Regions from separate parts of the Bacillus carboniphilus genome, predicted to be linked through region 3. Evidence: a T-box and tRNA genes for the amino acid it is inferred to sense, from the RefSeq annotation. Region 3 holds a T-box; the other regions hold tRNA genes.
The links. A T-box is a leader RNA that pairs with one kind of tRNA and senses whether it is charged. The one in region 3 lies ahead of thrS (threonine--tRNA ligase), so its partner is inferred to be a tRNA-Thr.
Positions count from the first base shown of each region.

Region 1: it has a tRNA-Thr gene. The T-box ahead of thrS (threonine--tRNA ligase) is inferred to sense a tRNA for this amino acid. The anticodon was not compared.
Region 2: it has a tRNA-Thr gene. The T-box ahead of thrS (threonine--tRNA ligase) is inferred to sense a tRNA for this amino acid. The anticodon was not compared.

Region 1 covers NZ_CP129013.1:1,878,160-1,881,418, reverse strand. The annotation lists rRNA gene LC087_RS09635 (23S ribosomal RNA) at 1-1,276, shown strand, start outside; rRNA gene rrf (5S ribosomal RNA) at 1,529-1,645, shown strand; tRNA gene LC087_RS09625 (tRNA-Val) at 1,649-1,724, shown strand; tRNA gene LC087_RS09620 (tRNA-Thr) at 1,936-2,011, shown strand; tRNA gene LC087_RS09615 (tRNA-Lys) at 2,023-2,097, shown strand; tRNA gene LC087_RS09610 (tRNA-Leu) at 2,109-2,191, shown strand; tRNA gene LC087_RS09605 (tRNA-Gly) at 2,201-2,275, shown strand; tRNA gene LC087_RS09600 (tRNA-Leu) at 2,290-2,378, shown strand; tRNA gene LC087_RS09595 (tRNA-Arg) at 2,383-2,459, shown strand; tRNA gene LC087_RS09590 (tRNA-Pro) at 2,464-2,540, shown strand; tRNA gene LC087_RS09585 (tRNA-Ala) at 2,562-2,637, shown strand; tRNA gene LC087_RS09580 (tRNA-Met) at 2,668-2,744, shown strand; tRNA gene LC087_RS09575 (tRNA-Ile) at 2,765-2,841, shown strand; tRNA gene LC087_RS09570 (tRNA-Ser) at 2,848-2,940, shown strand.
Region 2 covers NZ_CP129013.1:8,663-11,921, reverse strand. The annotation lists gene LC087_RS00130 (hypothetical protein) at 1-432, shown strand, start outside; gene LC087_RS00125 (hypothetical protein) at 551-793, opposite strand; tRNA gene LC087_RS00120 (tRNA-Leu) at 1,101-1,182, opposite strand; tRNA gene LC087_RS00115 (tRNA-Leu) at 1,202-1,287, opposite strand; tRNA gene LC087_RS00110 (tRNA-Cys) at 1,296-1,369, opposite strand; tRNA gene LC087_RS00105 (tRNA-Gly) at 1,374-1,448, opposite strand; tRNA gene LC087_RS00100 (tRNA-Gln) at 1,498-1,572, opposite strand; tRNA gene LC087_RS00095 (tRNA-His) at 1,840-1,915, opposite strand; tRNA gene LC087_RS00090 (tRNA-Trp) at 1,942-2,015, opposite strand; tRNA gene LC087_RS00085 (tRNA-Tyr) at 2,024-2,108, opposite strand; tRNA gene LC087_RS00080 (tRNA-Thr) at 2,127-2,199, opposite strand; tRNA gene LC087_RS00075 (tRNA-Phe) at 2,218-2,293, opposite strand; tRNA gene LC087_RS00070 (tRNA-Asp) at 2,305-2,380, opposite strand; tRNA gene LC087_RS00065 (tRNA-Met) at 2,384-2,460, opposite strand; tRNA gene LC087_RS00060 (tRNA-Val) at 2,629-2,704, opposite strand; tRNA gene LC087_RS00055 (tRNA-Glu) at 2,713-2,787, opposite strand; tRNA gene LC087_RS00050 (tRNA-Ser) at 2,811-2,903, opposite strand; tRNA gene LC087_RS00045 (tRNA-Asn) at 2,907-2,981, opposite strand; rRNA gene rrf (5S ribosomal RNA) at 2,991-3,106, opposite strand.
Region 3 covers NZ_CP129013.1:3,192,034-3,195,292, forward strand. The annotation lists gene LC087_RS16600 (aspartate/glutamate racemase family protein) at 1-650, opposite strand, end outside; T-box leader at 814-1,036, shown strand; T-box leader at 1,069-1,290, shown strand; gene thrS (threonine--tRNA ligase) at 1,339-3,258, shown strand.

The DNA of each region.
Region 1 (3,259 bases), 1.3 Mb from region 3:
AAACCGACACAGGTAGGCGAGGAGAGAATCCTAAGGTGATCGAGAGAACTCTCGTTAAGGAACTCGGCAAAATGACCCCGTAACTTCGGGAGAAGGGGTGCTCTGGTAGGGTGCAAGCCCGAGAGAGCCGCAGTGAAAAGGCCCAGGCGACTGTTTAGCAAAAACACAGGTCTCTGCGAAGCCGTAAGGCGAAGTATAGGGGCTGACGCCTGCCCGGTGCTGGAAGGTTAAGGGGAGCGCTTAGCGTAAGCGAAGGTGTGAACCGAAGCCCCAGTAAACGGCGGCCGTAACTATAACGGTCCTAAGGTAGCGAAATTCCTTGTCGGGTAAGTTCCGACCCGCACGAAAGGCGCAACGATCTGGGCACTGTCTCAACGAGAGACTCGGTGAAATTATAGTACCTGTGAAGATGCAGGTTACCCGCGACAGGACGGAAAGACCCCGTGGAGCTTTACTGTAGCCTGATATTGAATGTTGGTACAGCTTGTACAGAATAGGTAGGAGCCTTGGAAGCCGGAGCGCTAGCTTCGGTGGAGGCGTCTTTGGGATACTACCCTGGCTGTATTGACCTTCTAACCCGCACCCGTCATCCGGGTGGGAGACAGTGTCAGGTGGGCAGTTTGACTGGGGCGGTCGCCTCCTAAAAAGTAACGGAGGCGCCCAAAGGTTCCCTCAGAATGGTTGGAAATCATTCGTAGAGTGTAAAGGCACAAGGGAGCTTGACTGCGAGACCTACAAGTCGAGCAGGGACGAAAGTCGGGCTTAGTGATCCGGTGGTTCCGCATGGAAGGGCCATCGCTCAACGGATAAAAGCTACCCCGGGGATAACAGGCTTATCTCCCCCAAGAGTCCACATCGACGGGGAGGTTTGGCACCTCGATGTCGGCTCATCGCATCCTGGGGCTGTAGTCGGTCCCAAGGGTTGGGCTGTTCGCCCATTAAAGCGGTACGCGAGCCTGGGTTCAGAACGTCGTAGACAGTTCGGTCCCTATCCGTCGTGGGCGCAGGAAATTTGAGAGGAGCTGTCCTTAGTACGAGAGGACCGGGATGGACGCACCGCTGGTGTACCAGTTGTCTTGCCAAAGGCATCGCTGGGTAGCTATGTGCGGAAGGGATAAGTGCTGAAAGCATCTAAGCATGAAGCCCCCCTCAAGATGAGATTTCCCATCTAGCAATAGAGTAAGATCCCTGAAAGATGATCAGGTTGATAGGTTCGAGGTGGACGTGTGGTGACACATGGAGCTGACGAATACTAATCGATCGAGGACTTAACCACACACATGCGATTCTTGTCACCCTTCGTTATTTAGTTTTGAAAGAATGAATTTTCTTTTGAAAAAACGCTTGATATTATCATAAAAATAAGTATAATATATTTTGTCCCTCTAAAATGGGACAAGGGGTTTGAGAGGCGAGTAATTTCAGGAATCAACTGAGGAAACCGAGGAGCGTACTCCAGTACGTGACGACGTTGACGAAAGAAGATGACAAAAAAATGTGCCGTTTATTAAAAGTCGTAAACCCTATGTTTGGTGACGATAGCAAAGAGGTCACACCCGTTCCCATGCCGAACACGGAAGTTAAGCTCTTTAGCGCCGATGGTAGTTGGGGGGTCTCCCCCTGTGAGAGTAGGACGTTGCCAAGCATTGGAGGATTAGCTCAGCTGGGAGAGCACTTGCCTTACAAGCAAGGGGTCGGCGGTTCGATCCCGTCATCCTCCACCATTTAAAATGAAATTGTTATCTAATAATATTTAAAACAAAGACCGTAAGGTCTGGGTATATACGCCGGTGTAGCTCAATTGGTAGAGCACGACCGAATAGGCTTCATAGAATAAGCATCAGCATACCGACTGAACAACATCTTGAATAAACTAATAGAAGTCGGGATGACGTTTTAAGAAAGAAAAATCAAATAATAGTTCACTTTTTATACGCCGGTGTAGCTCAATTGGTAGAGCAACTGACTTGTAATCAGTAGGTTGGGGGTTCAAGTCCTCTTGCCGGCACCACGAGTTTTTTAGAGCCATTACTCAGTTGGTAGAGCATCTGACTTTTAATCAGAGGGTCGAAGGTTCGAGTCCTTCATGGCTCACCATTTTGAATTTCGCGGGTGTGGCGGAACTGGCAGACGCGCTAGACTTAGGATCTAGTGTCCTTGTGACGTGGGGGTTCGACTCCCTTCACCCGCATTAAGATACGCGGAAGTAGTTCAGTGGTAGAACACCACCTTGCCAAGGTGGGGGTCGCGGGTTCGAATTCCGTCTTCCGCTCCAAGATCATTCCCCATGCCGGGGTGGTGGAATTGGCAGACACACAGGACTTAAAATCCTGCGGTAGGTGACTACCGTGCCGGTTCAAGTCCGGCCCTCGGCACCATTTAGCGCCCGTAGCTCAATTGGATAGAGCGTTTGACTACGGATCAAAAGGTTAGGGGTTCGACTCCTCTCGGGCGCGCCATTTACGGGAAGTAGCTCAGCTTGGTAGAGCACATGGTTTGGGACCATGGGGTCGCAGGTTCGAATCCTGTCTTCCCGACCACGATCGATTATGTTTTAACAAGGGGCCTTAGCTCAGCTGGGAGAGCGCCTGCCTTGCACGCAGGAGGTCAGCGGTTCGATCCCGCTAGGCTCCACCAAATATTTAGATTATGAAAATGATATATTTTGGCGGTGTAGCTCAGCTGGCTAGAGCGTACGGTTCATACCCGTGAGGTCGGGGGTTCGATCCCCTCCGCCGCTACCAATAATAAATTATGTGAATGTGGACCCTTAGCTCAGTTGGTTAGAGCATTCGGCTCATAACCGAACGGTCGTAGGTTCGAGTCCTACAGGGTCCACCATAATTTGGAGGAATACCCAAGTCCGGCTGAAGGGATCGGTCTTGAAAACCGACAGGGGTGTCAAAGCCCGCGGGGGTTCGAATCCCTCTTCCTCCGCCATATTATTTTTTAAGAAACTGTTGATATTATCGTGGTGTGGAGCAACGAGCAAGAGCATCGTCGAATCCACAACGAGTTGTACCGATCGAGTAGCATCTTGAATAGTCAATTTGAGATCGGGACAGTCTATGCTAGCTAAGAGCATGGAATAATTAAATAACTAATACTATCGCGGGGTGGAGCAACGAGCAAAAGCATCGTCGAATCCACAGCGAGTTGTACCGATCGAGCAGCATCTTGAATAGACAATTTGAGATCGGGACAGTCTATGCTAGCTAAGAGCATGGAATAATTAAATAACTAATACTATCGCGGGGTG
Region 2 (3,259 bases), 420 kb from region 3:
TTGTTATCTTATATTAATGAAACTCTATACAAAAATGTGATGAATTCCTCTGCATTATATGTATTCCTAATTTTTCAGCCATTAGCCGTATTTAGAGCTTTCGAAAAAGACAGTAAGATTTTAATTTATAACAGGATTAAGAAAAATTATCAAAAAGTGATTATTATTTTACTTTTCTTTTGTATCGCACCAATATCTTATTTCTCAATAAAACCTGAATTCACTTTTCAAGAAGCATATGAAAAGGTAAAAGAGTTAGAGTCTGAGAGAAATATTGAGATTGTAAAACCAGGAGATTCTGATAGAAATATTGCTCCATTTGGTGGAACCGACAATTTTGTATTAGCTTTTTATAGTTTCGATTTTCATCCAGGTACTGCCTTTTTAGTTCATCCTAATACTGGAAAGATTATTGAGATGGAATTCGAGTAAGACACTATAAATGGACTGTTCATTAGCAGTCATTTACTAAATATTTGAGATGCATAAGAGTCAATTATTCCACGAATAATTGACTCTAAACATTTAACACCTCAAGAAATTAAATTATTTAAGCGGGGTAATCTTTACTTTTACCTATTAATTCTTTTTTGAAAAATTCAATATACCTAATTTCCAGTTGGTGAAGGAGATTAATCTTTGCTTGATATTCCGCTACAAATACATCCTCTAGCGTACCTGTTATGCTTTCACTATTCTTTAGTTTGTTTTTATGGTGTTCCAATAGTTCTTCGTATATTTCTCGCTCAAGGACTAATTCCCTGCTTAAAAATTCTTCTATCTTCTCTCTCATCCTCTTCAACCTCTTTTCTTAGAATTAATTATAAATTAGTATGAACCGTATTAACGTTGCTTAAACAATCAAAGATTTTACTCTATAATAACCTGTAAAATCCCATCCAGTTTAGAATAATCTATCTATCATGTTATGCAGTAACATTTTTAAACCGGAATACCGTTCCGAAAAGTACGGTTGTGTTCATAATAGATTTCAGGTAGTCTAAATAGTTAATAAACACAAAAAACGTTTCCCACAATTGAGAAACGTTGATATTACAAAATATTCAATGTTAATAAACAAAAATAAACTTGAAATATGATACCGGTGGTCGGGGTCGAACCGACACTCCATAAGGAACACGATTTTGAGTCGTGCGCGTCTGCCAATTCCGCCACACCGGCTAAAAAAGTATTTGATTAATGCCGAGGGCCGGACTTGAACCGGCACGGTAGTCACCTACCGCAGGATTTTAAGTCCTGTGTGTCTGCCAATTCCACCACCCCGGCATGGGTAATGGAGGCGGCAACCGGATTTGAACCGGTGATAAAGGTTTTGCAGACCTCTGCCTTACCACTTGGCTATGCCGCCACTTTGGAGCGGAAGACGGGATTCGAACCCGCGACCCCCACCTTGGCAAGGTGATGTTCTACCACTGAACTACTTCCGCAAGTATATATTATATATATGATTTTCTATTCATATTATACTAAAAAGAATGGCTGGGCTAGCTGGATTCGAACCAGCGCATCACGGAATCAAAATCCGTTGCCTTACCGCTTGGCTATAGCCCATTGAATAATCTCCATGAATAACCTTCTTCGATTAAACATCATGAATGTACTTCGCACAATGATTTTTTGAATATGCTTCATTGAGTTACTTCAAGAAGAATCATTGACATAACAATAAAAATAAATACTACTTATAGAATGTTAGTTCCATGAATAACCTTCTTCGACTAAGCTTCATGAATTTACATCGCAAGATGATTTTTTGTGATTATACTTCATATATTACCTGTATAATTACATTCATTCAATTAAAACTATATCAGCAAATGGGGCGATTGATGGGAATCGAACCCACGAGTGCCAGAGCCACAATCTGGTGCGTTAACCACTTCGCCACAACCGCCATATATAGTTGAAAAATTAATTAATTGGCAGGGGTAGTAGGAATCGAACCCACACCGGAGGTTTTGGAGACCTCTGTTCTACCTTTAAACTATACCCCTATCAAAAATGGTGGAGGGGGACGGATTCGAACCGCCGAACCCTGAGGGAGCGGATTTACAGTCCGCCGCGTTTAGCCACTTCGCTACCCCTCCATATGAAATTTCAGACAGTGCCGGCGAGAGGACTTGAACCCCCAACCTACTGATTACAAGTCAGTTGCTCTACCAATTGAGCTACCCCGGCATATAAAATAATCATTAGTGGTGGCTTGGGACGGAATCGAACCGCCGACACATGGATTTTCAGTCCATTGCTCTACCAACTGAGCTACCAAGCCTATGTATTATATGGCGGTCCCGACGGGAATCGAACCCGCGATCTCCTGCGTGACAGGCAGGCATGTTAACCGCTACACCACGGGACCTTTTGGTTGCGGGGGCAGGATTTGAACCTGCGACCTTCGGGTTATGAGCCCGACGAGCTACCAGACTGCTCCACCCCGCGATAATAATAAAGTATATTGTTATTCTATGCTCTTAGTTAGCATGGACTGTCCCGATCTCAGGTTGTTTACTCTTTGATGCTACTTGATCGGTACAACTTGCTGTGTGATTCGACGATGCTTTTGCTCGTTGCTCCACCCCGCGGTAATATTAGTTGTTCTTGAATTAATGGTGGAGGATGACGGGATCGAACCGCCGACCCCTTGCTTGTAAGGCAAGTGCTCTCCCAGCTGAGCTAATCCTCCGTTAATCTTGGTGACCCGTACGGGATTCGAACCCGTGTTACCGCCGTGAAAGGGCGGTGTCTTAACCGCTTGACCAACGGGCCATATATTTTAAAATCTAGTGAACTGGCGGAGAGCAAGGGATTCGAACCCTTGAGACAGCGTTAACCGTCTACACGATTTCCAATCGTGCTCCTTCGACCTCTCGGACAGCCTCTCCAAGTGGCTCCGCAGGTAGGATTCGAACCTACGACCGTTCGGTTAACAGCCGAATGCTCTACCACTGAGCTACTGCGGATCAATATTAGCCTGGCAACGTCCTACTCTCACAGGGGGAGACCCCCAACTACCATCGGCGCTAAAGAGCTTAACTTCCGTGTTCGGCATGGGAACGGGTGTGGCCTCTTTGCCATCATCACCAGACATATGGTTTACGGCTTTTGATAAACGGCGCATTTTTTTGTCATCTTCTTTCGTCAACGTCGTCACGTACTGGAGTACGCTCCTCGGTTTCCTCAGTTAATTCCTCAAACTGCTTGTTTCTCAAAACCCTTTTATTCTTAACTTAGGCTTCAT
Region 3 (3,259 bases):
GTTGTATCAAAGACCGGAATGTTGATATCTTGTTCTTTAATTAACATTGTAATCTCGGTGCAACCAAGGATAATACCTTCAGCTCCACGTTCAATTAGTCGGTCGATAATCTCTTTATATATTTGTCTAGATTCGGTACGTATGTCACCAAGACATAGTTCATTGTAAATAATATCATGAATCATAATCCGCTCTTCTTCATTAGGAATAATTACGTCTATTCCATATTTAGATTGTAATCGTCCCTTATAAAACTCCTGTTCCATCGTAAACTTCGTTGCTAGTAATCCTATTTTTCTTATTCCGGACTTCTCAATTTCTTCCCCAGTCGTATCTGCAATATGAAGAACGGGTATTGAAATCGCACCTTGAATTTCTTCAGCCATTTTATGCATGGTGTTCGTACAAATGATTAAAAAATCTCCTCCACCTTTTTCAACACATTTGGCTGCTTTAATAAGTTCAACTGTTGCTTTGGACCACTTTCCTTCAAATTGAAGGTCTTTAATCAGTTGAAAATCAACAGAGTACATGATACTTTTTGCAGAATGAAGTTTACCAAGCTTTTCTTTCACTCTTTCATTAATTAATTTGTAATAGATTGCTGAAGATTCCCAGCTCATCCCACCAAGTAGCCCTATAGTTCTCATCATTTCGCCTCCAAAAGATTCGATGGTAAAATATTGTTTGTTTTTTATTATAATACATCCTTTCAAAACTAGCTGATCATAATATCATGAAAGTTTTTTTAAAAAAAGGTTGCTAATTATGGGGGAATATTGTAGCATATGAAATAATTTAACTTAGTTCATGTTAAAAGCAATGAAGAGGACAAGAATTATTTTTACGGTTATTAGAGAGGGAAGGAAAGGTGAGAGCTTCCTAGCTTAGGAAAATAATTTACCACCTATGAGCTGTATTGGTGAATCAAAGTATCCAATACCGTAAAAGCTACGTTACAGCACCAAAGCCAAAAGTATTTTTTTACTTATGGGAAATTGGGTGGAACCACGAAACTAACGCATTCGTCCCTTGTTATAGGGATGAGTGCGTTTTTTATTCTACAAAATAAAAGCAATGAAGAGGACAAGGATTATTTTTACGGTTATTAGAGAGGGAAGGAAAGGTGAGAGCTTCCTAGCTTAGGAAAATAATTTACCACCTTTGAGCTGTATTGGTGAATCAAAGTATCCAATACCGTAAAAGCTACGTTACAGCACCAAAGCCAAAAGTATTTTTTACTTATGGGAAATTGGGTGGAACCACGAAACTAACGCATTCGTCCCTTGTTATAGGGATGAGTGCGTTTTTTAATATATAAAAGGGGTGTTTATTGAAATGAATGAAAAATTAATTAAAGTTCAATTACCTGACGGAGAATCAAAGATATTTCCAAAAGGAATTACAGTAAAAGAAGTGGCAGAGTCAATTAGTTCAAGCTTAAGAAAGAAAGCCATAGCAGGGAAAGTAGATGAGAAACTGGTTGATTTATGCTATCAGCTTGAAAAGGATTCAACACTTTCTATTTTAACAATGGATTCGAAAGAAGGTTTAAATATTTTAAGACATTCTTCAGCGCATGTAATGGCACAAGCTGTGAAAAGACTCTATGGGGATGTGAAGTTAACGATAGGCCCCGTGGTTGAAGATGGTTTTTATTATGATTTTAAACTAGATCATCATTTGAATGAGGCAGACTTACTGGATATTGAAAAAGAGATGGAGAAAATTGTTCATGAAAATTTAGCCATTAAGCGAGTTGAAGTTTCTTATCAAAAGGCTGAGAACTTATTTAAAGAACAAGGTGAACCATTTAAATTAGAAATTTTAAAAGACATACCTAAAGATGAAAAAATAACATTATATCAACAAGGGGAATTTATTGATCTTTGTCGTGGTCCTCATCTTCCCTCAACTGGATTGATAAAAGCATTTAAACTAACTCATGTATCAGGTGCCTATTGGCGAGGAGATAGTCAAAACGAAGTTCTTCAACGTATTTATGGGGTCGCATTTCAAAGGAAACAAGATTTGAATGAGTATGTGAATTTCCTAGAAGAAGCAGCTAAACGAGATCATCGTAAGCTAGGAAAACAATTAGAGCTATTTATGTTTTCAGAGGATGCACCAGGAATGCCATTTTATTTGCCAAAAGGACAAATCGTTCGAAATGAACTAGAAAATTTTTCTCGTGGGCTACAAACAAATGCTGGTTATGACGAAGTTCGTACTCCATTAATGATGAATCAACAATTATGGGAAAAGTCCGGTCATTGGGATCATTATCAAGAGAATATGTATTTTTCTGAAGTTGATCAGGCTACGTTTGCCATGAAACCAATGAATTGTCCTGGTCATATGCTGGTATTTAAAAACAGTCTTTATTCCTATCGTGATTTACCAATTCGGATGGCAGAGTTCGGTCAAGTTCATCGTCACGAATATAGTGGTGCATTAAATGGAATGCTTCGGGTCCGTACATTTTGTCAAGATGATGCTCACATCTTTGTTCGTGAAGACCAAATAGAAAATGAAATTAAGCAGGTCTTTGGTTTAATAGATCAAGTGTATCGTACGTTTGGCTTTGATTATTCGGTAGAGCTTTCAACTCGTCCGGAGAATTCATCAGGTGATGATCATCTTTGGGAAATCTCTGAAGGGTCATTAAAAAAAGTACTGGATGATTTAAAAATAGATTATCAGCTAAATGAAGGGGACGGGGCCTTTTATGGTCCGAAAATTGATTTTCATATTAAAGATGCTTTAAAACGAAGTCATCAGTGCGCTACGATTCAGCTAGATTTTCAAATGCCTGAGAAATTTGATTTGACTTATATTAATGAAAACAATGAAAAAATTCGTCCTGTTGTTATCCACCGTGCCATTTATGGCTCTATTGATCGCTTCTTTGGTATATTAATTGAACATTTTGCAGGAGCATTTCCTGTTTGGCTGGCACCGACACAAGTACAAATAATTCCTGTTTCACAAGTTCACATCGAATACTGTCTCAAGGTTCAATCCGAACTGAAACAACGAGGAGTAAGAGTGGATATTGACGATAGTGATCAAAAGCTTGGGTATAAGATAAGAGAGTCGCAGATGAAGAAAATCCCCTATATTTTAGTCTTAGGGGACAATGAATTACAACATGAAGCAGTAAATGTTAGAAAATACGGAGAAAAACAATTACAAAGTATTCCATTTGATGAGTTTAAAATGAACATTGAAAAGCAAATAGAAGAACGTAGTCTTTAAA